One region of the Marinomonas posidonica IVIA-Po-181 genome, then DNA from elsewhere that is predicted to be linked to it. Evidence: predicted binding sites of a transcription regulator. Region 1 holds the regulator's gene; each other region holds the start of a gene.
What was found. Region 1 encodes sigma-54, which starts transcription at its own class of promoters, with help from an activator protein. Its sites were predicted from a motif close to TGGCACNNNNNTTGCTNT; they were not measured.

Region 1 (7,374 bases):
TGAATCAATGTGGTTGGCATAATGAGAAACGTCAAACATACGGGCACAGTAGTCTATATTCGCCTTTCGGTGATAAACAATTGTCTTTGTCCGAAGAGCCGGGTTACTTTGTACAGCAAATCCACAAATCGGATTTGATAAAATGTCGAGACAAGATGCCTTGTCTATCGCATCGACGCTTATAGAATCGATTGCCCAGTATAGATCATAAAAAAGCTCGCTTTGATGGCATCAAAGCGAGCTTTTTAGTTGTTTTTCGAAATGCTTTCGAAAAAGTGTTATTCGCTTAAACCAAGACGCTTTTCTTCGGTTTCGCGTAAAAAGCGGAAGAGCTTTTTGCGATTGGTTGTTTTGCCTTCTTGTGACATTTCTTTTTGTGATTGACGAATTAATTGACGTAGTAACTGAATGTCTTGGATTTCAGGGTGATCGGCCAGATAGTTTGATAGCTCTTCTTTGCTGTTTTCTCCGATTAAAGCATCACGCTTTATTTCCAGTTGATGGAAGAGTTTATTGTAGGCCGCTGAAGTCGAGTCAAACAAAGCAATGCGTTGATCAATTGCTTCATAGTCTTCCGTACGCATCACCTTGCCAATGTACTGTAAATGTCTTCTGGTGGCTTCGTGGTGCTTGATACGATCGGCTTCGGCTAGAGCATCCCTTAGAGTGTCGGACATAGGAACTTTCTTTTGCTGATTCTTACTAAGCTTCAATAGCTTTTTGCCGATCTCTTGCAAGGCTTCCATTTCGCGCTTGATCTGAGTTTTGCTCTTAGGGATGTCTTCTTCGTTTTCGAATTGATCAAAATCTGTCATGGGAACCTATACAAGAAAAATAGTCGCGAGTCCGAGGAAAGATAAGAATCCAACCACATCGGTCACGGTAGTCAAAATTACACTGCCCGCTAAAGCGGGATCGATACCAATCTTTTTTAAGAAGATTGGTAATAATGTACCTGTTGTTGCAGCAAACAATAGATTAATAATGGTCGCGCCTGCAATGATATAGGCAATCTTTACGTTGTCAAACCAGATGGCCGTTAATGCTGCGATAACACTGGCCCAGAGTAGGCCGTTAATCATGCCCACAATCAATTCTCGATTGAGTAGCCATTTGGCATTGGTCGAGCCAATTTGATTGAGGGCGATGCCGCGAATGACCAAGGTGAGCACCTGAGATCCGGCTATGCCGCCCATGCTGGCGACAATTGGCATTAAAATCGCTAGGGCAACCACTTGGTCTAGGGTGTTCTGGAATAGGCCTATAACATAAGAGGCGATAAAAGCAGTAATAAGATTTATGCCAAGCCAAACAGCACGTCGTTTGGTGGTTTTCAAAATGGGAGAGAAGGTATCTTCATCATCGTCGAGGCCCGCCATACTTAACATAGAGTGTTCAGCTTCATCGCGAATAACGTCGACCACGTCATCAATGGTAATACGACCTAATAGTTTCTTGCTGTCGCCATCAATAACAGGGGCAGACACTAAGTCCATCTTCTCAAACAATTGAGCGACTTCACTGGCTGGGGTGTCGGCATTAATAACGGTGCAGTCGGTGTCCATAATATCGCGTACTGTGTTTTCAGGATCACTGACTAACAATTTGGTCAGTGTTAAGGTGCCTAGAAGGCGATCAGAGCGACTGACAACAAGTAGGTTGTCTGTCATGTCTGGAAGGCTAGAGTGGCGACGTAAGTAGCGGAACACAATATCAACTGTAATGTTGGGTCGAATGGTGATGGTATCCGTGTTCATCAAACCGCCAGCAGAATCTTCAGAGTAGCTTAATAGTGCTTCTACTCGGGTTCTGTCCTGGGCGGTCATGGAGGACAGAACTTCTTTTACAATCGTTTCTGGTAAGTGTTGTAATAAATCGGCTAGGTCATCACTTTCAAAATGTTCGGATACAGCAACCAATCGTTCTGTATCCATTTCTTTCATGAACTGTACACCAATGTCTTCCGTTAGATATTGGAGTACTTCACCTTCATTATTAGAATCGATTAGCTCCCAAAGAAGTTTTCGTTCTTTTGGTGGGGAGGATTCAAGTAAGCGTGCGACGTCTTGTGCTGGCAGTGCACCGTTAAGCAAATATCTGATCTGCATCGTGGCACCAGACTCGAGGGACTCCGATACCGTTTGCAGATGACTTAACGTTTTTTCTGACATCGAGTATTACTCGTCTTCGCCAAAACGATTGTTAATTAATTCAACGACGGCTTTAATTGCGTCTTCTTCGTCTTCACCATTGGTTTTGATGAGAATTTCAGTGCCTTTTCCAGCGGCTAACATCATCATGGCCATGATGCTTTTACCATCAACATTACGGCCTTCTTTTTCAATGGTGATGTCGCAAGAGAAGCGAGAAGTGGTTTCAACGAGCTTGCCAGCGGCGCGAGCATGCAGACCAAGCTTGTTAATGATGGTGATGGTTTCTTCCTGCATGCTGTGCTCCTTAAATTAATGATTCAAAGCTGATATATAAGTCTTCATTACTCTGTGCGGCACGCAGCTTGGCTAAAGCGTCTGGTGACTGAGCTAATTCAGCAATTTGTGCCAAGGTAGATAAATGATGATCGCATTCATTCGGAGGTACGATGAGGGCAAAAATCAAATCCACAGGCTGTTTATCAATTGAATCAAAGTCGATAGGTGTTTGTAACGACATCACCACGATCGCAGTATGATTGGCGGATTCCAAGCGACAATGAGGAATGGCAATGCCATTACCAATGCCTGTACTGCCTAATTTTTCACGGCCTAATAACGCGTCATACACAGCTTCATTGTCGCAGTGCAAGCGATTGGAGGTGATCTCGGCTAAGCTTTCTAGAACGCGCTTTTTGCTGACAATGTCTTGTTTGGCAAGTACGAGTTCGGCTTTTACTAGTGAGTTTAATGGCATGATAACTTTATACCTGTTAAATCAATCTTTTACGTTCATTTGAAGGAGGGATGTTCATCGCCTCTCGATATTTTGCAACGGTTCGTCGTGCAACTTGAATGCCTTGATCGGCTAAAATGGTGGCCAATTTGTTATCGCTTAACGGTTTTTTAGCAGGTTCATCGGCGACCAACTTTTTAATCATAGCTCGAATCGCGGTGGAAGAACATTCGCCACCAGAAGCGGTGTTTACATGGCTGGAGAAGAAGAATTTCAGCTCAAAAATGCCTTTTGGTGTGTGCATATATTTTTGCGTGGTGACACGTGAGATCGTTGATTCGTGCATCCCAACTTCTTCCGCAACATCATGAAGAACCATGGGTTTCATGGCTTCTTCACCTAATTCAAAGAAATCAATTTGTCGACTGACAATGCAGCTAGCGACTTTTAACAGTGTTTCATTACGGCTTTGTAAACTCTTCATGAACCATTTGGCTTCTTGTAGAGAGTTTTTAATATAGCTGACATCTTCTGCCGTTGACGCGGTATTTGCCATGGCAGAGTAGGTTTCATTGATTTTAATAGGTGGTAAAGCGTCGTTATTTAACTCAACCTGCCAGGTGCCGTTGCGTTTTTTGACTGAAACATCAGGAATCACATAATCCGTATCGTCTTCATCGATGGCGGAGCCAGGTCGAGGGTTAAGTTGTTGGATTAGATGAATGACTTCTTTTAACGCTTCGTCTTTTAGCTTGGTTTTGCGACTTAGTTGGACAAAGTCTCGGCTGCCTAAAAGAGGTAGATAATGGCTAATCAGATTTTGTGTGCTTTTATAAAGAGGGTGATCCTGAAACGCTTCAAATTGAACCAGTAGGCAATCGCGTAGGTCGGTTGAGCATACGCCAATAGGATCAAACCTTTGTAATCTGTGTTGTACGGCGTGAATCTCATCTAGCTCGAGCTCTTCAAGGTCCAAGCTTAAAGATTCTAAAATGTCTTCTAGCGTGGTGCTTAAATACCCATCGGGTTGAACACAATCCACAATAGCGTAAGCAATTTCCAGGTCTCGATCGGACATGTGAGTGAGGTTCAATTGCCAGATCAAATGGTCTTGAATGCTTTCAGCCGGGGCGTTGCGGCTTTCGAAGTCCATTTCATTGTCAAAACTATTGGAATCACTGACCGCCGCAGAACTTTGATAAGTGTCATCCCAATTACTATCAATGGAGAGTTCTTCAGGGATGCTTTCTGTCCACTCGGATTCTAAACGTGCTTCTTCGCCTGATTCATTATCATTGAGATTGTTGTCCTTATTGGTTTCGGTGTCCGTTTTTGCTTCAATGCTAGTGGGAAGTTCAGGCGATGTGGTTTCGTCATCGTCTAGCTCGAGTAATGGATTAGATTCAAGAAATTCGTGAATTTCCTGCTTTAAATCCAGCGTCGAAAGCTGCAGCAAGCGAATGGCTTGCTGCAGTTGTGGGGTCATGGTTAATTGTTGACCGAGCTTTAGCTGTAAAGACTGCTTCATGGAGCAACTCTGTCTGTTTTATTAAATTGGAACGAGTTATGCATACTACTCCCTTTCTACAACAATGATAAGGGGTTACAGGCGGAAGTCGTCGCCTAAATAGACTTTTTTCACTTGTTCGTTATTGATAATGTCGCTGGCTTCACCAGAGGCAATGATATAACCGTTGCCTACGATATAGGCTTTATCGCAAATGTCCAAGGTTTCTCGAACATTGTGATCGGTAATTAAAACGCCAATGCCGCTGTCCTGTAAATGTTTAATAATGAGTTTGATATCACCCACAGAAATAGGATCGACACCAGCAAAAGGTTCATCTAATAAGATGAACTTAGGATTCATAGCAAGGGCTCTGGCGATTTCAACTCGTCGACGTTCGCCACCCGATAGTGCCATTCCCAGGTTTTTGCGAATGTGGGTAATGTGAAATTCTTCCAGCAGAGATTCCAGTCTTTCTTTTTGTTGGGCTTTGGTTAGGCCTTTACGAGTTTCTAAGATGGCTGAAATATTGTCTTCGACTGACATTTTTCTAAAGATTGACGCTTCTTGCGGTAAGTAACCAACCCCTTTTTGAGCGCGAACATGCATGGCGTCTTGAGTGATGTCTTGATCGTCAATGAAAATCCCACCGGCATCGTTCGCGACCATGCCGACAATCATATAAAAACAGGTGGTTTTACCTGCTCCATTTGGTCCTAATAGTCCAACCGCTTGCCCTGATTCAACGGCAATGGAGACATCTTTTACCACGGGTCTTTTTTTGTAACTTTTGGCTAGGTTTTTTGCTTCTAGTCTTGCCATGAATTATTTTGCCTTGGCTGCTTGTGGTTTTAAGGTCATGGAAACTCGACCTTTGTCTTTTTTCTCGGCAGTGAAGGTGCCGTCTTGGATCATGTAGAGAATGTAATCAGCTGAGATCGAGTTTTGCATGCGGCTTAAATAGCCATCCCCTATGATCTCAAGCTTGTTCTCGTCCGTCGCATAATGAATTTCATTGCCTTTGCTGATGACAATGTTACCACTCCAATCCACTTGCTGACTGAATTTTGCCGGCTTGCCTGAGGCCTCAAGGCTGCTGAATTGTTGTGTTTCTGGATTGCTAGTGACTTTTAAGTATTGGGCTTGGATTTCAATGGATCCTTGCTTAACGAACACGTTGCCCTTGTAGATAGCTTGGCCTGTATTTTGATCAAAAGATGCTTCATCCGCTTGAATTTCTAATGGCTTTTCAATGTCATTAGGGAGAGCAAAGGTGTATTGGCTTATTGCGAGTAGGGTGATTAAACCTGTGGTTTTAGTGAATCGTTTCATAATTTCCTCGTACAGATCCCGTCATAATGACTTCTTCTGAATTGATATAGGTCGTAATGGTGCCCGCGGAAGTCTTACCTTGAGTCGATGTAAGGGTCGCATTTCCTTGGCTAGTTAATGATTTGTCTTGATCTAAATAATGAATTGCATCGGCGTTCAATAAAATGTCTTCAGATTGTTGGTACTTTTTGACGGCTTCCGCGTTATTGGTCAGTAAAATGTCATTGCTGCCATCTTCTATAATGCCTTGCTGGGCTTCTGCGTGCCAACTGCTATCGGTCGAGTAGCGATCGACATTGGGCTGTTCTAAAAGCGTTTTGGCGGCTTGAATATAATGAAGTGTTTGTTTGGCATGGATGGCTTCGATTAATTTCCCCTGAGCATCAAATCGTTGGGCTTTAACGTCGGTAATGAAATAGTCAGGTGTGCTGCTAAGAGACTCTGTCGCCACTAGGTTTACCTTGGGGGTCGTTTGATACCAAAACAAAGCAACTGCGATGATGGCGAAGGCTGCCATCAAAATCGCGACGCGAAAGGATTTGTTAGGATGTTGCGAAGACATTAAATTGGTCCACTAATACTAAGTATGAATAAGTATAAGGCGTAAGAGGCCAGTAGGGGTAGACCTACCCATCTTGGAATGCTGGTATTTTTGGCTTTTTTGAAGAGAATAATAGCGATTACCAGTGCTAAAGTTAGACCAAGAGTCCAAGGGTAATCACGAGTAAGGACGTTGTGATCAATGATGCCTGGTGCAATGAGGGCGGGTAATGGCAATACGGTTGCTAGGTTGAAAATGTTCGAGCCTAGAATATTACCGATGGCGATATCATGATGGCCTTTTCTAACGCTACTGATTGAAGCGGCTAGTTCAGGCAGGCTGGTGCCAATGGCAACAATGGTTAACCCAATGATTAATTCGCTGACGCCAAGTTGAGTCGCAATTCCAATTGCTCCCCACACAAGTAATTTAGAACTGCCAATTAAAACAGTCAATCCTATTATCGCAATGAATAATGATTTACCGACGGGGCTGCCATCGTCTTCTGGTAATTCCTCTGTCAATTCACTGGATAGGTCTTTGCTGCCACGTAATAGAATGAAAAGTATGGCGATAAACGCCGTGATTAAAAGAATGCCATCCCAAATGCCTAAAAACTGGTCGTAAATTAAAATACCGCTTAGAAGGGTTATGCCGAGTACTAATGGAGCTTCTTTTGTGGACAAGCCTGGTGCGATGGGAATGGCTGAAAACAACAAGCTGGCTCCCAGTACAAGCGCAATATTGGCAATATTGGAACCGAGTACGTTGCCAACCGCAATTTCTGGAGCTTGGTCAAGTGCGGCAATAGTGGAGACCACCATTTCTGGAGCGGAAGTGCCAAGGGCGACAAGAGTAATACCGATAATGATTGGGCTAACATTCATTTTCTCGGCAACCAGAGCAGAATGTTCGATGAATTTGTCAGAGCTAAGAACTAATAGAATCAACCCAGCAATCAGGGCTACAGAAAACAACAACATGATGAAGGTATTACTCATAATTTCAGGAGCTACCATTTAAAGAGGTTTGGCGTTTAAATTCAAGGCTTGACCTAGGAAACAAATTGTATTTAAGAATGTGAGATTTTATTTTTAAAAATGCAATG
Region 2 (7,374 bases), 670 kb from region 1:
TTTAATTTAAGTAATAACGATTATCATATTCAAATCAAAATTCAGTTGTAAAAGGTTTTTATATGATTAAATCGTTCATAGCACTTGTGTTCTCCATCTTGGTGAGTTTTGCATGGGCTGATCAGGTGACGGTAAAAGATGTACTTGACCGCGATGTGACTTTTAACAGTCCTGCACAAAGGGTCATCGTTGGTTTTTACCCTGAAGATTACATGGCCATTGGTACTGAAGCCGCCTATGACAAGGTGGTTGGTATGTCTAAGTACATTTGGCAGGCGCGTCCTGCTAATTGGGATATGTATGTTAAACATCGCCCGTCTTTAGCGGACATTCCTGGCATTGGTCGTGTTGACACGAAAACCTTTTCAGTTGAAAAGGTGATTGGTCTTCGTCCTGATCTATTGCTGCTGGCGGATTGGCAGTTTAAAGGTTTGGGAACGGATGTAGAGCGAATTCAAGATGCTGGTATTCCAGTATTAGTGGTGGATTACAATGCGCAAACGCTTCAACGTCATTTGAAAAGTACCGAGCTTATTGGTGTGGTAACGGGTCAAGAAGCACGTGCCGCGAAGATTGCCAAAGAATATCAAGATCGAGTTGAGGGTATTAGTCAGCGTCTTACGGAAGCGAACTTGCCAAAGCCTAAAGTGTACACAGAGTTTGGGTCTATGGGACCAAGTGAATTGAGCTACACTTTTGGGAAAAATATGTGGGGGGCGATTTCTACGATTGCCGGAGGCGATAATATTTCAGCGCCTTTCGTTGAGTGGTGGGGGAAATTGAACCCAGAGCAAGTGATTGCTTCAAACCCTGATGTTATTGTTATGACGGGTTATGAAACCGCGAATTCACCGGACGCTATGATTATGGGACAAGGGGTTGATAAAGCCGACGCCTTGAAACGCCTTGAGGGCTTTAAGCAACGTACGGGTTGGGCAAGTCTGTCTGCGGTGAAAAATAACCGTATGTTTGGCGCTTATCATGGAGCCTGTCGTACCATCATGGACAGCGCGATGATTGCTTTTTATGCAAAGGCTATGTACCCAGAATTGTTTGCTGATCTAAATCCTGAGCAAGCCTACTTTGATTTTTACGAGAAATATTTGCCCGTTACACCAGAAGGGACCTTTACCCTAAGTCTGCAATAATCAGGTTAGTTTACGGACACTAAAAAGGGGCCAATGTTTGGCCCCTTTTTATTTTGTCATGTTTTTTGCCGACTTTAGCTAAATAGGTAGCGTGTAGTCTGTTCGTAGGTGTCACCTTCCGTTAGTAGGATAGGGGGAAAGTGGGAATGATGAACGGCATCTGGCCAATGTTGAGCTTCAAGTGCCAAACCAGCATAGGGCGCTAATTCAACCTGGTTAATGCTGTTGCTCTTAGGTAAGGCGATATGACGGCCATCGTAAACCTGTAAACCCGGTTCGGTGGTTTGAAGTTCGAGTTCTATGCCCGTCAAGGGGGCTTTCAGTGTTGCCACTTTTTGGATGGACCTTGGGGCTAAAGACAAGCAGAAATTGGTGTCCAATTCCGTATAATCGTCACGACCTATGGTACGTAAGTGGGTGAAATCGAATTGGCTACCTGCAGTGGGGCTTACTTCACCAGTTGGAATTAAATCTTTATCGGCTGGTAAATAATGCTCAGCATGGACGCAGAGTTTGTGGTCTAGAATGGAGCCATGGCCATCTAAGTTGAAGTAGCTGTGGCCTGCCAGATTGCATAGGGTGAGCCGATCACTTGAGGCTTGAATCTTCATTTCCAAACCTTGTTCCAGCAATTGGTAAATTACGTTAATGATAAGCTTGCCAGGAAAGCCCATCTCACCATCTTGTAGCATGACTTGAAGTGTGACGGCGTCATGGGACTGTTTAATAATTTTCCAGTTTTTGCAGTCTGTACCATTTGGGCCACCGTGTAACTGGTGTGGGCTGGGTGAGGAGGGGGTGAGTTGATAAAGCTGCTCCCCAATTTGCGCCTGACTGTTGGCAATTCGGTTTGCGACTCTTCCTACTATGGCACCAAAATATCGACATGGGCCTAAGTAATCCGCCAGCTGGTTAGAGCCGAGCACCATAGAGTGTTGGTAATCTTTTAAATAGATGGCTTGGAGACTGGCACCAAGAGTCAATACATCGACTGTGATCTGGCCGTTATTGAGACGAACTGTTTTCACTTGTGATAAGTCAGTGAGTGGCATTTTTCCATCCTTTGTTTGGCAGAAAGGTGTTTTCTGCTGGTCGAACATTTATTGTTATTGTGTTCTTTTTGAGTGGATGCTTTGTGAGCAACTTCCTTCAAAAAACATGAGGCAACCATTATTTACTAATCGGGTGATGGAAGGCAAATTTGTGACCGAATTGATAGGATGAGGGCTTGGATAAAAAAAGCCCACTCACAGTAGTCACCATGAGCGGGAAAACAAACCAGCAAGCATACTGGGGGAGGTTATAGGGTTGAGCTAGGCCAGTGGGCCTCCAGCGATGGTATTACGCAAACCTTCAATAATGTTGTCACCAGTTTCGTGACGTAATTCATTGTACCAAGCTTGGGTTTCTTGCATGTCTTTGCCGTGAGTGACATCGCAACGCTTGCGTGCTTTTAGAACCAAATCTTTAACTCGGAATCGACGTTTTTCTTCGTAGTTTTTAAGTGCGTTGGTAATGTCTTGGGTCTCTGCGAAGCACTGTCCTAAGACCACCGCATCCTCTAGAGCGGAACAGCCACCTTGACCAATGTCTGGTGTGGTGCTGTGAGCAGAATCGCCTAATAGGGCTATTTTGTCTTTCACTAATGTATCAAAGGGCTCTATGTCGTGTATTTCAATTCGATTGGTTGTTTCTGGATCAATGGCTGCGATGAGGGTTTGTACTGGTTGTGCCCAGCCTTTAAAGTAGTCGCTTAGATCCTTGATGACTGTACTTCTATCTTCGGCGAGACCTTTTGGCAGAGGCACATCGAAGAAAAAGTAAAAACGGCCTTCGGCAATGGGCATGATGGAAACGCGTTTGCCTTCAGCAACAAAGGTGGTCCATTGATTGCCTGGGGCAATGTCTTCATCAATATTCACCAAGCCATTCCAATTGACATAACCAGCATAGCGGCGTTCTGTTTCATAGCCTAAAACGTGTGTGCGCACTTTGGAATGGGTGCCATCAGCGGCAATCATAAAATCCCCAGTGGCATGAGTTCCATCGGTAAAGTAAGCTGTAACCCCAGCGTCATCTTGCGCTACTTTTTCGATGCGTTTGCCGAATTGAATGGTATCTCTTCCCCACCAATCGATCATTTGGCTCTGAAGATCTGCTCGTGATACTGGGCAAGGGCGTTCACCGACAGCCTCGACTAATGGCGTTAAGCTAAATTGCGTCATGACTGTGCCTGTTAGACCATCTTGGTAGGCTAAATAATGCATGGGTCCACCGAGCTGATCCATGATGTGGCCCATACCAAGATGATTCATGCATTTGACGCCGTTCGACCAAATAGACAGTGCGGCGCCGACCGGCTTGATTTCTTTTACGGCTTCAAAGATGTCACATTCAATACCTTGTTGTTTAAGAGCCGCTGCAGCGGACATACCACCGATACCAGCGCCAATGATCAATGCTTTCATCTGGTTATTACCTCATTGCTAAATACAGACGTTGATTGTTTGCCTAATTAGAATCACTAATTTCAATCTTCAGTCGCAATAAATGTGCCACGAAACAAATGATCCTAAAAAATAATTTATGAAACCTTTGTTTTATTAGGCTTAAGAGGAAGCATTTGTTGAACAGTTGGACAAAAAAATGACTCGCAAGAGCGAGCCATTTTATGTGGAAGGGGACATAACGTGATTTAACTTAGTGCGTTTGCTTTTTTTTGGTGCACCATAAGGTCTGACAAATGGCATTAGCTACCACGATAGGTACTGTATGAATAAGGCGAAACCAGCAATGGAATATGGTAGTGCGAAGACTCATCACTAATGCCAAAACGAATATTAACGACATTTAAAAAACTGGGGCTAGGCAATGGAACACCTTGCTGTAAGAAATACTCTTCTATGGCAAATTCCAGTTCATAAACACCGGACACAAAGTCTTGCTTGTCTAGAAGTGGTGTATCACAGCGACCATCGTCGTTAGAGGTCGTAGAATGAATGAGATTCTTTTGGCCACTACTGTCATGTCGAAACAGTTGTATTTTAACGCCTGCTGCCGCAATGCCTTTTGTGGTGTCTAGAATGTGTGTTGTGAGATAGCCCATTTCATATCCTTAATAAATTTCAATAGCTAAAGTTAGCCCATTTTTTGCAGTTCAAGCGTTCGTTAGTTGAAATGATGATGAAAGCATTGTTTCATAGTAGTCAATAACTGTGCCATATGTTTTATGGTTTTTTAAGGTCGCGCCTATCGTGTTTTTTTAACATACGGGGTTGTTGGAGAAATGACATGTCTAAGCAAGAAGTGGTATTAACCACTACAGATGAAGCAGAATTCGTAACACTACTTGGTAGTGTTTATGAGCATTCACCTTGGGTTGCAGAGCAGCTTTGGCGACTTAAATTGCGGCACCCAGCGAGTTCTTATGATGACATATTGAAAGTTCAGCAGGCAATGCGAGACATTGTGGATGCCAGTACAGAGGAAGAGAAACTTATTTTGCTCAGAGCGCATCCTGATTTAGCCGGTAAAGCGGCTCTTTCTGGAGAGCTGACAGACGCGTCTAAATCTGAACAAGCCGGAGCAGGATTAGACCAATGTAGTGAAGATGAGTTAGCCCACTTTTTACAATTGAATGATGAATACCACAGCAAATTTGGCTTTCCCTTTATTATGGCGGTAAAAGGAGCGACGAAAGCACAAATTTTGGCTGGATTTATCGAAAGAAACCCAAATGATTGGCAAACCGAGTTTGATCGAGCCATGCGGGAAGTGCATAAAATAGCAGAGTTTCGGTTGGCGGAGTTTTAAGCTGCGATGAGAGCAAGATTGAAAAATGGCCACTTTCTTATGTTTCAGTAAGTGGCCATTTTGAATGGAAGGGATGAATAGCGCGGTTTTTATTGAGCCGTCGCTTCTTCTTTCATGTCCGAATTTTCAGCTAGATCACAAGACCAACCCCAAGCGGTTTGTTTACCAACAAATTCAGCGGCTTTGTTTTCACAGTAGCCTGCTTTGTTTTTCGCGCTCCAAAGTGTTTTTGTGCCTTCGGATTTTGTATATTGGACTTCACAAGGAAGACGATTACCTTCTGGGTAAACGACTTCAATGACCCGTGTTTGGTGATCATGCACACAGATGGTTTTTCTATTTTCTACTGCGTTAGCAGATGTCGCCAACCCAGCTAAAGCAAAGGTCAGTGCGAAGGCAAAAGACTTATGTAATTTAGTCACGACGAGTTCCTTTCAATATTTCAGATTAGTTTACAGGTAGCTTGGTAAGCCATTTTCGGTAAGGTAAATGGTTTGTAAAATAATGTAACTGATTGTTGTGGCAGGATCAATGCAAAACCTTTATACAAGAAACAATTCCCAGTGAGCCGAATTGTTTCTTGTATGTCATCTGCGGCAACTTGGCGAATTTCTTTAAACTTGTTGGATGCCTGAGCCACTTACAGATGTTAACCGCATACTCAGCTTGAACAATATCTCAAATGATGACGCTTTTTAGTCACGGATTTCCCCATAAATTTCTTTTAAGTGACTCATTAAAAACGCTTTTTGATCGACAAAATGGTGACGGGATACTGGTCAACTTGATGATGATCTATGATCAGAATGTTTGCAGGGGGTTAGGATTTTTAGGCTTATTTTGACGGTTTAGGCCATAGACTTAGCGTTGAAGACACACCCTCATCTTGTCATTCTTGTTTCGCTTGTTCTGCCTCGAACTCGCTTGGATAACGACCAATCAGGATAAAGAACCATTCCTTTTGATTTATCTGTCGCTGCTTCAAGGTCACGAGATATAAGCCCACTCGCAGAGTGTATTTAGCGCTTTTTCTTGAGCAGAGAAGCCGCATACTGCTCAGTAAACAATTCTACTTTGAGGATGTGTGTACCCTGCCAAGTTAATAAGGATAAAAACTCTATAAACTGTTTTTTTAAATAGCTTATAGAGTTTTTAGGGAGCATGGGTGAACAGTAGAGTGTGCCGATAGACGCTAAGGGTCTGTTGGTATCCTTAATGCTTCGTCATAATGTGTCGCACCACTGTGTAGTCTTCCAGTCCATACATAGACATGTCTTTTCCGTAACCTGAGAGTTTCATTCCACCATGGGGCATTTCGGTGGCGAGTAACATATGGGTGTTGATCCAAGTACAGCCGTATTGTAAGCGAGCGGCCAAACGAGCAGAACGGCCTGTGTCCTGAGTCCACACGGAAGAAGCCAGACCGTATTTTGAGTCATTGGCGAACTGGAGGGCTTGCTCTTCTGTGTCGAATGCGGTGATGGAAATGACAGGCCCAAACACTTCTTCTTGGACGATTTCATCATCCTGTTTGGCATGGGCTATGACGGTTGGTGCGTAAAAATAGCCGTCTCCCGGTATCGGGTGTCCGCCAGTGGTGATCTCTATGTGGTCAAGTGCTCTTGCGCGATCCACCATGTCGCATACTTTCTGAAAATGTTGTTGGCTGATGAGTGGTCCCATTTCGCTGTCTTCTTGATAGGGGGTGCCGACCTTGATGGAGGAGACCGCTTGAGTAATGCGGCTAACCAGTTCGTCGTAGCGGTTTTTTTGCACATAAATCCGACAAGCCGCGGTGCAATCTTGTCCGGCATTGTAGAAGCCAAAGGCGCGTATGCCGTCAATCACTTCGTCCATATCGGCGTCTTCAAACACCAATACAGGGGCTTTTCCGCCCAGTTCCATGTGTAAGCGCTTCATGTTGTCGGTACTGGATTGGGCAATTTTTTGTCCCGTGGCGATGGAGCCTGTTAAGGAAATCATTCTGACTTTGTCGCTGTTGCTTAGGGTTGCGCCGACCGATTGGCCAAGTCCGAAGACGATGTTGACGACGCCAGCAGGGAAGATTTTGTTCAGGATATGAGTGAGTTTTAGGGTGGTTAAGGGAGTAATTTCAGAGGGCTTCAGTACTGCGGTATTGCCAGCGGCCAAAGCGGGCGCCAGTTTCCAGGCGAGCATCATTAGGGGGTAGTTCCAAGGTGTAATGGAGGCGGTTACGCCAATCGGGTCACGGCGTATCATTGAGGTATAACCCGCCATATATTCTGCGGACGCGGAACCGGTTAAGCAGCGACAGGCGCCGGCAAAGTAGCGAAACGTATCGGCAATGGCGGGGATTTCGTCGTCTAACATGGCGAGATATGGCTTGCCTGTGTTGTCGCATTCGAGTCGGGCGAGGGCTTCACCTTCGTCT
Region 3 (7,374 bases), 1.1 Mb from region 1:
TATGACCATTTTCTTAGTGGAGCAGAATGCCAATCATGCCCTGAAATTGGCTGATCGTGGTTATGTTATGGTCAATGGTGAAATTCGCATGACTGGAACCGGTGATGAATTACTAGTGAACCCTGAAGTGAGAGAGGCCTATCTAGGCGGCCATTGAGTTCGTTAAGTGTCAATAAAAACGGCGTCTTGTTTTATGCACAAGACGCCGTTTTTTTATGAGTGTGAATAACTGATTGAGTTTTCAACAGAATTATCAAACTCGATGCTCAGGCTCTAAATAATTTACCAGTTACTATGTCTTTAACTTGAGATGGTTGATCAGCTTGCCCCAACGGCGCTTGATAAATGCCATCGATCTGATCACCAAAGTAATGGCTGACGTCTTCTGCTGTCATGGCTGGGTCAAGCCCTGCGGGATTAGCTGAGGTGGATACAATGACACCGCCAAACGCCTGACAAAGTGCTTGTACGGCCTTGTGTTGTGTCAGTCTAATGGCAACGCTTTGATGCTCGCCACGCACCCAATTTGGCGTGATTTGAGTATCAGGAACTACCCAAGAGATTGGACGATCCGTCTTGCTGATTAAACGTTGTGCGGCGTCTTCCGATAGCGTATTGATCCACGGTTTTAGTTGAGAAGGGTCACCAGCAATGAGGATTAACCCTTTCGCTTCTGGTCGAGACTTTAGTGCTAAGATCCGTCTCACTGCAGTTTGATTAAACGGGTCACATCCAAGTCCCCAAACCGCCTCAGTAGGGTAAGCAATCACGCCGCCTTGTTGAAGAATATTGGCAAGTTCCGCCGTGGAAGTTATGAGTTTCATGATAGACCAGTGCAAGAAAGCGTTAAAAAAAAGAGGGCTGAATTGTAGCGGTAATTTCTAATATGAGCCAGTATTGGCTGGGCTTAACGCCTCAGCCAATGGGTTGTTTAAGGCCGAAGGTTAGCCTTATGACATAGCATCAATCTTTTCTTTGATTTCACTAATTTTACTGTTAACAACTTTTTCAAGGTGTTCTAATTCTTTAATTAGATCTTCTTTAGATGCCTTGCTTTCGTGTTGTTTGCCAACGATTTGCTCTAGCTCTTCCATTGCTCTTAGGACAACAAGAGAAGGTTCTTGTACTTGGCGATAAGTTTGTTGACCGCCATCGGCCAATACCGTTTTTGTTGAACGACCAAATTTGAATTTTTTACTTTTAGGTAACAAAGAGCCTTTTTCGCGACGGTAATAGATTTTTAACACATCGTAGCCGGCTTCATAACGTAGAGTGAATTTTTCAATGTCTTGAATACTGGTAACGCCCATTGACTGAAGTGTTGGATGCATATGAATTTTCCCTATTGTTAGTGTATAAATCTTATTCTTAATTAGTATGGGATTGTGGTCTGAAAAGCAAGTTTAAATTGGCTTGAAGATAAGAAGAAGCCAGTCACCTTGATATGACTGGCTTTGTTCGAGGATTTAGAGAGTATTACTCGTCATCTTGTTCGGCGTGGTCAATATTGAGTTCTTTGATTTTTCGAGTCAGGGTATTACGGCCCCAGCCAAGCAATAATGAAGCGTCACGGCGGCGACCACCTGTGTGGGCAAGCGCCGTTTCAATCATAATACGCTCAAATTTAGGCACGGCTTGATCCAGTATGCCTTTTTGTCCCGTAGCCAAAGTACTGTCTACCCAGTTCTTCAATGCTTCTTCCCAAGAGGAGAAGGGTTGCTCATTTGGAACGGCTGTTAATAATTCTGGCGGTAAATCTTCCACTAGCACTTCACGGCCAGATGCCATAACAATTAACCAGCGACAGGTGTTTTCAAGCTGGCGAACATTTCCTGGCCAGTCTAGCTGAGTAAGGTAGTTTTCAGTTTCCTTTGTTAGTTGTTTAGGCTCAACCGATAACTCTTCAGCGGCCCGACTAAGGAAATGGCGTGCCAGTTTTGGAATGTCTTCACGACGTTCTGCCAGTTTAGGCAGGTGGACACGAATAACATTTAAACGATGGAATAAGTCTTCTCGGAATGACCCTTTTTGAACCAAGGTTTCTAGGTCTTGGTGAGTTGCTGCTATGATGCGCACGTCCACTTTTACTGGCGTGTGTCCACCGACTCGATAAAATTCACCGTCGGCTAAAACCCGCAACAATCGTGTCTGAGTCTCCGCAGGCATGTCGCCTATCTCGTCCAGAAATAAGGTACCGCCATTGGCTTGTTCAAAGCGACCGCGTCGCTGAGTATTGGCTCCGGTAAAGGCACCTTTCTCATGGCCAAACAACTCTGATTCGATTAGGTCATGCGGGATCGCCGCCATGTTCAAGGCAATAAAAGGATTGGCGGCTCTTGGACTGTGAGTATGCAGTGCTTGGGCAACCAATTCTTTACCTGTACCAGATTCACCATTAATTAGAACGGTAATGTTGGAATTCGCTAAACGGCCAATCGCACGAAAGACTTCCTGCATTGCAGGCGCTTCACCAATGATCTCTTTGTCGACCTGTTGTTCGACTTCTTCTTCCATGTCCTCTGTGCTGGGCATGGCATTTTTATGGTGAAGCATGGCACGTTTTACTAGGCTAACCGCTTCTTCAACGTCAAAAGGTTTAGGCAAATATTCAAATGCACCACCTTGATACGATGCCACGGCGCTTTCTAAATCTGAATGTGCCGTCATGATAATCACGGGCAAATAAGGGTAGTCGCTCTGTAGTTTTTCAAGCAGTTTTAACCCGTCCATCCCTGGCATACGAATGTCACTGATGATGGCATTAGGCTGCTCTTTATCAATCATGTGTACTAGGTTTTCAGCTGAGTCAAATAGACGGCATTGAATGCCTTCTTGTTCTAATGTTTTTTCTAAAACCCAGCGAATGGAGCGGTCATCATCAACAATCCATACGGTTTCTTCAGTTGTCATAAGTGTTTCTCCTGCTCTTGGACTGTCGTCTCAATGGGTATTAATATATTGAATTCTGTGTGTTGAGGTTCGCTGTTGCATTCCACAATGCCCTGATGTTGATGGATAACCGATTGGGCAATTGAAAGTCCCAGACCTGTGCCGTCTGCACGGCCACTGACCATAGGGTAAAATAAGGTATTTAAAATATTTTCTGGAATGCCTGGACCGTTATCAATGATGCTGAGTTTGCAGACTAAACGGTGACGCTTTGAGCCGATGGTGAATTGGCGTAAGGTGCGAGTCACAATTTGAATGGTTCTGTTTTGATTGTTGTCATCGGCCATTAAGGCTTGCATGGCATTTCGAGTAATGTTCAATAACGCTTGTATTAACTGAGATTCGTCGCCAACAAGGTCTGGAATGCTCGGGTCATAATCTCGAATGAGCTTAATTTGATTGTCCGTTTCCACGGAAATAAGTTGTCTAACGCGCTCAATCACTTTGTGAATATTAAGCGGTTTGTTTTTTGGTAATTGTCTTGGCCCCAGTAGGCGGTCGACCAAATCTCTTAACCGGTCTGACTCTTCAATGATTACTTGAGTATAATCTTTTAGAGCTTCGTCAGTAAAAGCTCGGCTGATTAATTGCGCGGCACCACGAATGCCGCCCAGCGGGTTTTTGATTTCATGGGCCAGTCCCCGAACTAATTCTTTACTGGTCTCATGGTTGGCAATGATTTCATCTTCTTTGGAGATGCGTTTCATTCTGTCTCTTGGGTAGAGTTCAATAATGAGGCTTTCGGTAAAGTTAGAAGAGCCCATAACCGGGGTAACGGTATAGTCACAAAACAACTTCTTCCCATTGCTGCATTCAATTTCGGCTTCACGTTTGGTGAAGGGATGGCCTGACTCAATGGCTGACATCAAGGCTTCAATGCTTTCTTCGCCTTCGCGAAATGCCGCGCTTAAGTCATTTCCATAGATGCGACGACGACTGACCGCTAATAACATTTCGGCGGCTGGATTAAGGTACTCAATCTCTAACTTGTGGTTTAATTCAACTACCGCAGTGGATAAATGATCTATTAATAAACTGTGCACACTAATCGCCTCTTCTCTGACATTAATCTAACTGCAAAAAACGAACCAACATTGGGCAATCCAAAACCGCTTATTTATCAAGTCTTTTATTTTTTATGTATGGCATGTCTGCACTATTGTAGTGCATTTAGTGAGGGGTAAATTTTCTAGTGCAAAAAAAAGCCCCGATCTGTGTCGGGGCTTTTAAATTAGAAATTATGACGGATTATACGCTGTAGTAAAGATCGAATTCTACAGGGTGAGTTGTCATAGAAACGCGCAATGCTTCTTCGGTTTTCAGTTCGATGTAAGCATCGATCATGTCATCAGAGAATACGCCGCCTTGAGTTAAGAACTCACGACCTTCGTCTAGACACTTAAGCGCTTCTTCTAAGCTGCCAGCCACTTGTGGGATAGCCAATGCTTCTTCTGCTGGAAGGTCGTAAAGATCTTTATCAGCCGCATCGCCTGGGTGGATTTTGTTTTTGATGCCGTCAAGGCCAGCCATCAACATAGCCGCGAAAGCTAGGTATGGGTTAGCGGTTGGATCAGGGAAACGAGCTTCAATACGCTTGCCTTTAGGGCTTGCAACGTATGGAATACGGATAGAAGCAGAGCGGTTACGTGCAGAGTAAGCCAACATAACAGGCGCTTCAAAACCAGGAACAAGACGCTTGTAAGAGTTAGTTGAAGCGTTGGTAAACGCATTCAATGCTTTAGCGTGCTTAATGATACCGCCAATGTAGTAAAGCGCTGTTTCAGATAGACCAGCGTATTGGTCACCAGCGAACTGGTTAACGCCATCTTTCCAGAAAGATTGGTGAACGTGCATACCAGAACCGTTGTCGCCAACGATTGGTTTAGGCATGAAAGTCGCTGTCTTGCCGTAAGCGTGAGCAACATTGTGTACGCAGTACTTAAGTACTTGTACTTCATCGGCTTTCTTAACCATAGTGTTAAATTTAACACCGATTTCGTTTTGACCAGCCGTCGCTACTTCATGGTGATGAACTTCTATTTCTAGTCCCATTGTTTCCATCGCGCCACACATTGCAGAACGTAGGTCGTGATGAGAATCTACAGGAGGTACTGGGAAGTAACCGCCTTTCACGGTAGGACGGTGACCCATGTTACCGCCTTCGATTTTAGAGTTAGATGCCCAAGCGGCTTCTTCTGCATTGATTTCTACAGAACAACCAGACATGTCAGCTTTCCAGCGAACGTCGTCAAATACGAAGAATTCTGGTTCTGGACCAAAGAAAGCCGTGTCGCCAAGACCTGTTGATTTTAGGAACTCTTCAGCGCGCAATGCAACAGAACGTGGATCGCGGTCATAACCTTGCATAGTAGAAGGTTCGATGATGTTACAACGAACAATAACCGTAGGCTCTTCAGTGAAAGGGTCAATAATTGCCGTGTCATCTTGTGGCATCATGATCATGTCTGATTCGTTAATGCCTTTCCAGCCAGCGATGGAAGAACCATCAAACATCTGACCATTTTCAAAGAACTCTTCATCAACAGTAACAGCCGGAATCGAAACGTGCTGTTCTTTACCTTTAAAATCAGTAAAACGAAGGTCAACCCACTTCGCGTCATGCTCGGCAATCAAGGCAAGGGTCTTGTCTGACATAGTTATTCTCCAGTCGTTGTTAAAGCAAAATAGCTTTTCGTTTGATAGTGCTTCAATGCAAAGCACGATTTCCCCAATATAAAGCACAAGCTGTGCCAGAAGTTTGTGCGAATAAAAAAAACCATAAAAAACATATAGATAAAACGATAGGTTATTTTTTGTGCACAGATTAATGACCACTCAAATAGCATAATATATGCATAATGAACTGTGTTGGTGCAATAATTGATGTCGTGATTCTTTTTGGTGCAAATATAAAGTTTTCGTATCCCTGTCCTTTTCTTTATAATGCGCTTTCTTTTTAACCACTTGGTATTTTACCCGCAAGCTCTATGAAATTTATCGTTAAGTTCTTCCCTGAAATCACCATCAAAAGTCGTCCTGTCAGAAAAGCCTTTATCAAACAGTTAAGACATAATCTCAAGTTGGTGTTAAAGAAATATGACTCGGAGGTGGTGGTCGCGGGAAACTGGGATTTCATCGAAGTATTGTCTAATCGCGATGAGTTACGTGAGGATTTCACCGATGCGCTTTCTCGAGTCGCTGGTATTGCTCACTTCCAATTTGTCAGAGAGTTTCCGCTCACGACTTTGGATAACATAGTCGATGAAGCTTTATCCTCCTATGAAGCGGATTTAAAAGATGCGGTGTTTGCGGTGAGGGTCAAGCGTGTTGGTAAGCATGATTTCTCTTCTGTTGAAGCTGAGCGTTATATTGGCGGATGTCTAAAGGCCAAAAGTGGTGCATTGGGTGTGCGCTTAAAAAATCCAGATGTGTTAGTCCCAATTGATATTCGCGATGACCGTGTCTGGATCATTGAGCAACGAGTGGAAGGTCTCGGTGGTTATCCATTAGGGTCGCAGGATTCTGTTTTATCACTCATCTCTGGTGGCTTTGATTCAACCGTGAGTTCATATCTTACAATGAGTCGCGGATTGAAAACGCATTTTTGCTTTTTTAATCTTGGCGGTGATGCCCATGAAATTGGTGTGAAGCAAGTGTCGAATTACATTTGGGAAAAATACGGATCCTCATTGAATGTTAAGTTCATTACCATTCCTTTCGAAGCGGTTGTTGGTGAGATTCTGACTAAGGTCGATAATTCCGAAATGGGTGTGGTACTGAAACGTATGATGCTAAGAGCGGCGTCAGAAGTCATGGAAGGCGTTGGGGCCAAAGCCTTGGTAACGGGTGAAAGTGTCGCGCAGGTTTCCAGTCAAACCTTGATTAATTTAAAAGTCATTGATCAAGTAACGGATGAATTGGTTATTCGTCCTCTTATCACGTCTAATAAACAAGAAATCATAAATAAAGCGATTGAGATAGGGACAGCTCCTTTTGCAGCCAGTATGCCGGAGTTTTGTGGTGTAATTTCTGTCAAGCCGACCACGCGAGCCAAGATGCATCGCATTGAACGAGAAGAAGGCAAATTTGATTTCGCAGTGCTAGAAAAGGCGGTTGAAGACGCTAGAGTGATGTCGATTCAAAATGTGATGGACGATGTTGAGAAACAGTACCAAGGTGAAGTGCCAGTGGTACGTATGCCGGTAGGCGATGAAGTTATCATAGACATTCGACATCCTGATGAGGCAGAAAGAAAACCGTTAAAGGTCAGTGGTCGTCCAGTTAAAGCCATTCCTTTCTTTGCACTGGAGTCGGGATGGGCTGACATGCCTGCGGATACTACCCACTTATTCTATTGTGGCAAAGGCGTAATGAGCCGAATTCATGCGTCTTACTTGTTAGGGAAAGGGTATACCAATGTGGGGA

Region 2: a site for sigma-54 is predicted at 3,689-3,706, ahead of hpxO (FAD-dependent urate hydroxylase HpxO). Genes of this name have one in related genera too.
Region 3: a site for sigma-54 is predicted at 4,023-4,040, ahead of glnL (nitrogen regulation protein NR(II)). Genes of this name have one in related genera too.

The regions. Positions count from the first base shown of each region.
Region 1 covers NC_015559.1:2,147,651-2,155,024, reverse strand. The annotation lists gene MAR181_RS10125 (carbon-nitrogen hydrolase family protein) at 1-185, shown strand, start outside; gene yjgA (ribosome biogenesis factor YjgA) at 279-815, opposite strand; gene mgtE (magnesium transporter) at 822-2,171, opposite strand; gene MAR181_RS10110 (HPr family phosphocarrier protein) at 2,178-2,447, opposite strand; gene ptsN (PTS IIA-like nitrogen regulatory protein PtsN) at 2,458-2,907, opposite strand; gene MAR181_RS10100 (RNA polymerase factor sigma-54) at 2,924-4,414, opposite strand; gene lptB (LPS export ABC transporter ATP-binding protein) at 4,490-5,215, opposite strand; gene lptA (lipopolysaccharide transport periplasmic protein LptA) at 5,219-5,725, opposite strand; gene lptC (LPS export ABC transporter periplasmic protein LptC) at 5,709-6,287, opposite strand; gene MAR181_RS10080 (calcium/sodium antiporter) at 6,287-7,267, opposite strand.
Region 2 covers NC_015559.1:1,475,653-1,483,026, forward strand. The annotation lists gene MAR181_RS06915 (ABC transporter substrate-binding protein) at 63-1,148, shown strand; gene MAR181_RS06920 (aldose epimerase family protein) at 1,223-2,200, opposite strand; gene hpxO (FAD-dependent urate hydroxylase HpxO) at 2,462-3,616, opposite strand; gene uraH (hydroxyisourate hydrolase) at 3,898-4,254, opposite strand; gene uraD (2-oxo-4-hydroxy-4-carboxy-5-ureidoimidazoline decarboxylase) at 4,440-4,961, shown strand; gene MAR181_RS06940 (hypothetical protein) at 5,051-5,383, opposite strand; gene MAR181_RS06950 (gamma-aminobutyraldehyde dehydrogenase) at 6,174-7,374, opposite strand, start outside.
Region 3 covers NC_015559.1:3,279,147-3,286,520, reverse strand. The annotation lists gene MAR181_RS15120 (ABC transporter ATP-binding protein) at 1-157, shown strand, start outside; gene tsaC (L-threonylcarbamoyladenylate synthase type 1 TsaC) at 267-824, opposite strand; gene MAR181_RS15110 (DUF3461 family protein) at 951-1,331, opposite strand; gene ntrC (nitrogen regulation protein NR(I)) at 1,477-2,910, opposite strand; gene glnL (nitrogen regulation protein NR(II)) at 2,907-3,992, opposite strand; gene glnA (glutamate--ammonia ligase) at 4,198-5,604, opposite strand; gene thiI (tRNA uracil 4-sulfurtransferase ThiI) at 5,937-7,374, shown strand, end outside.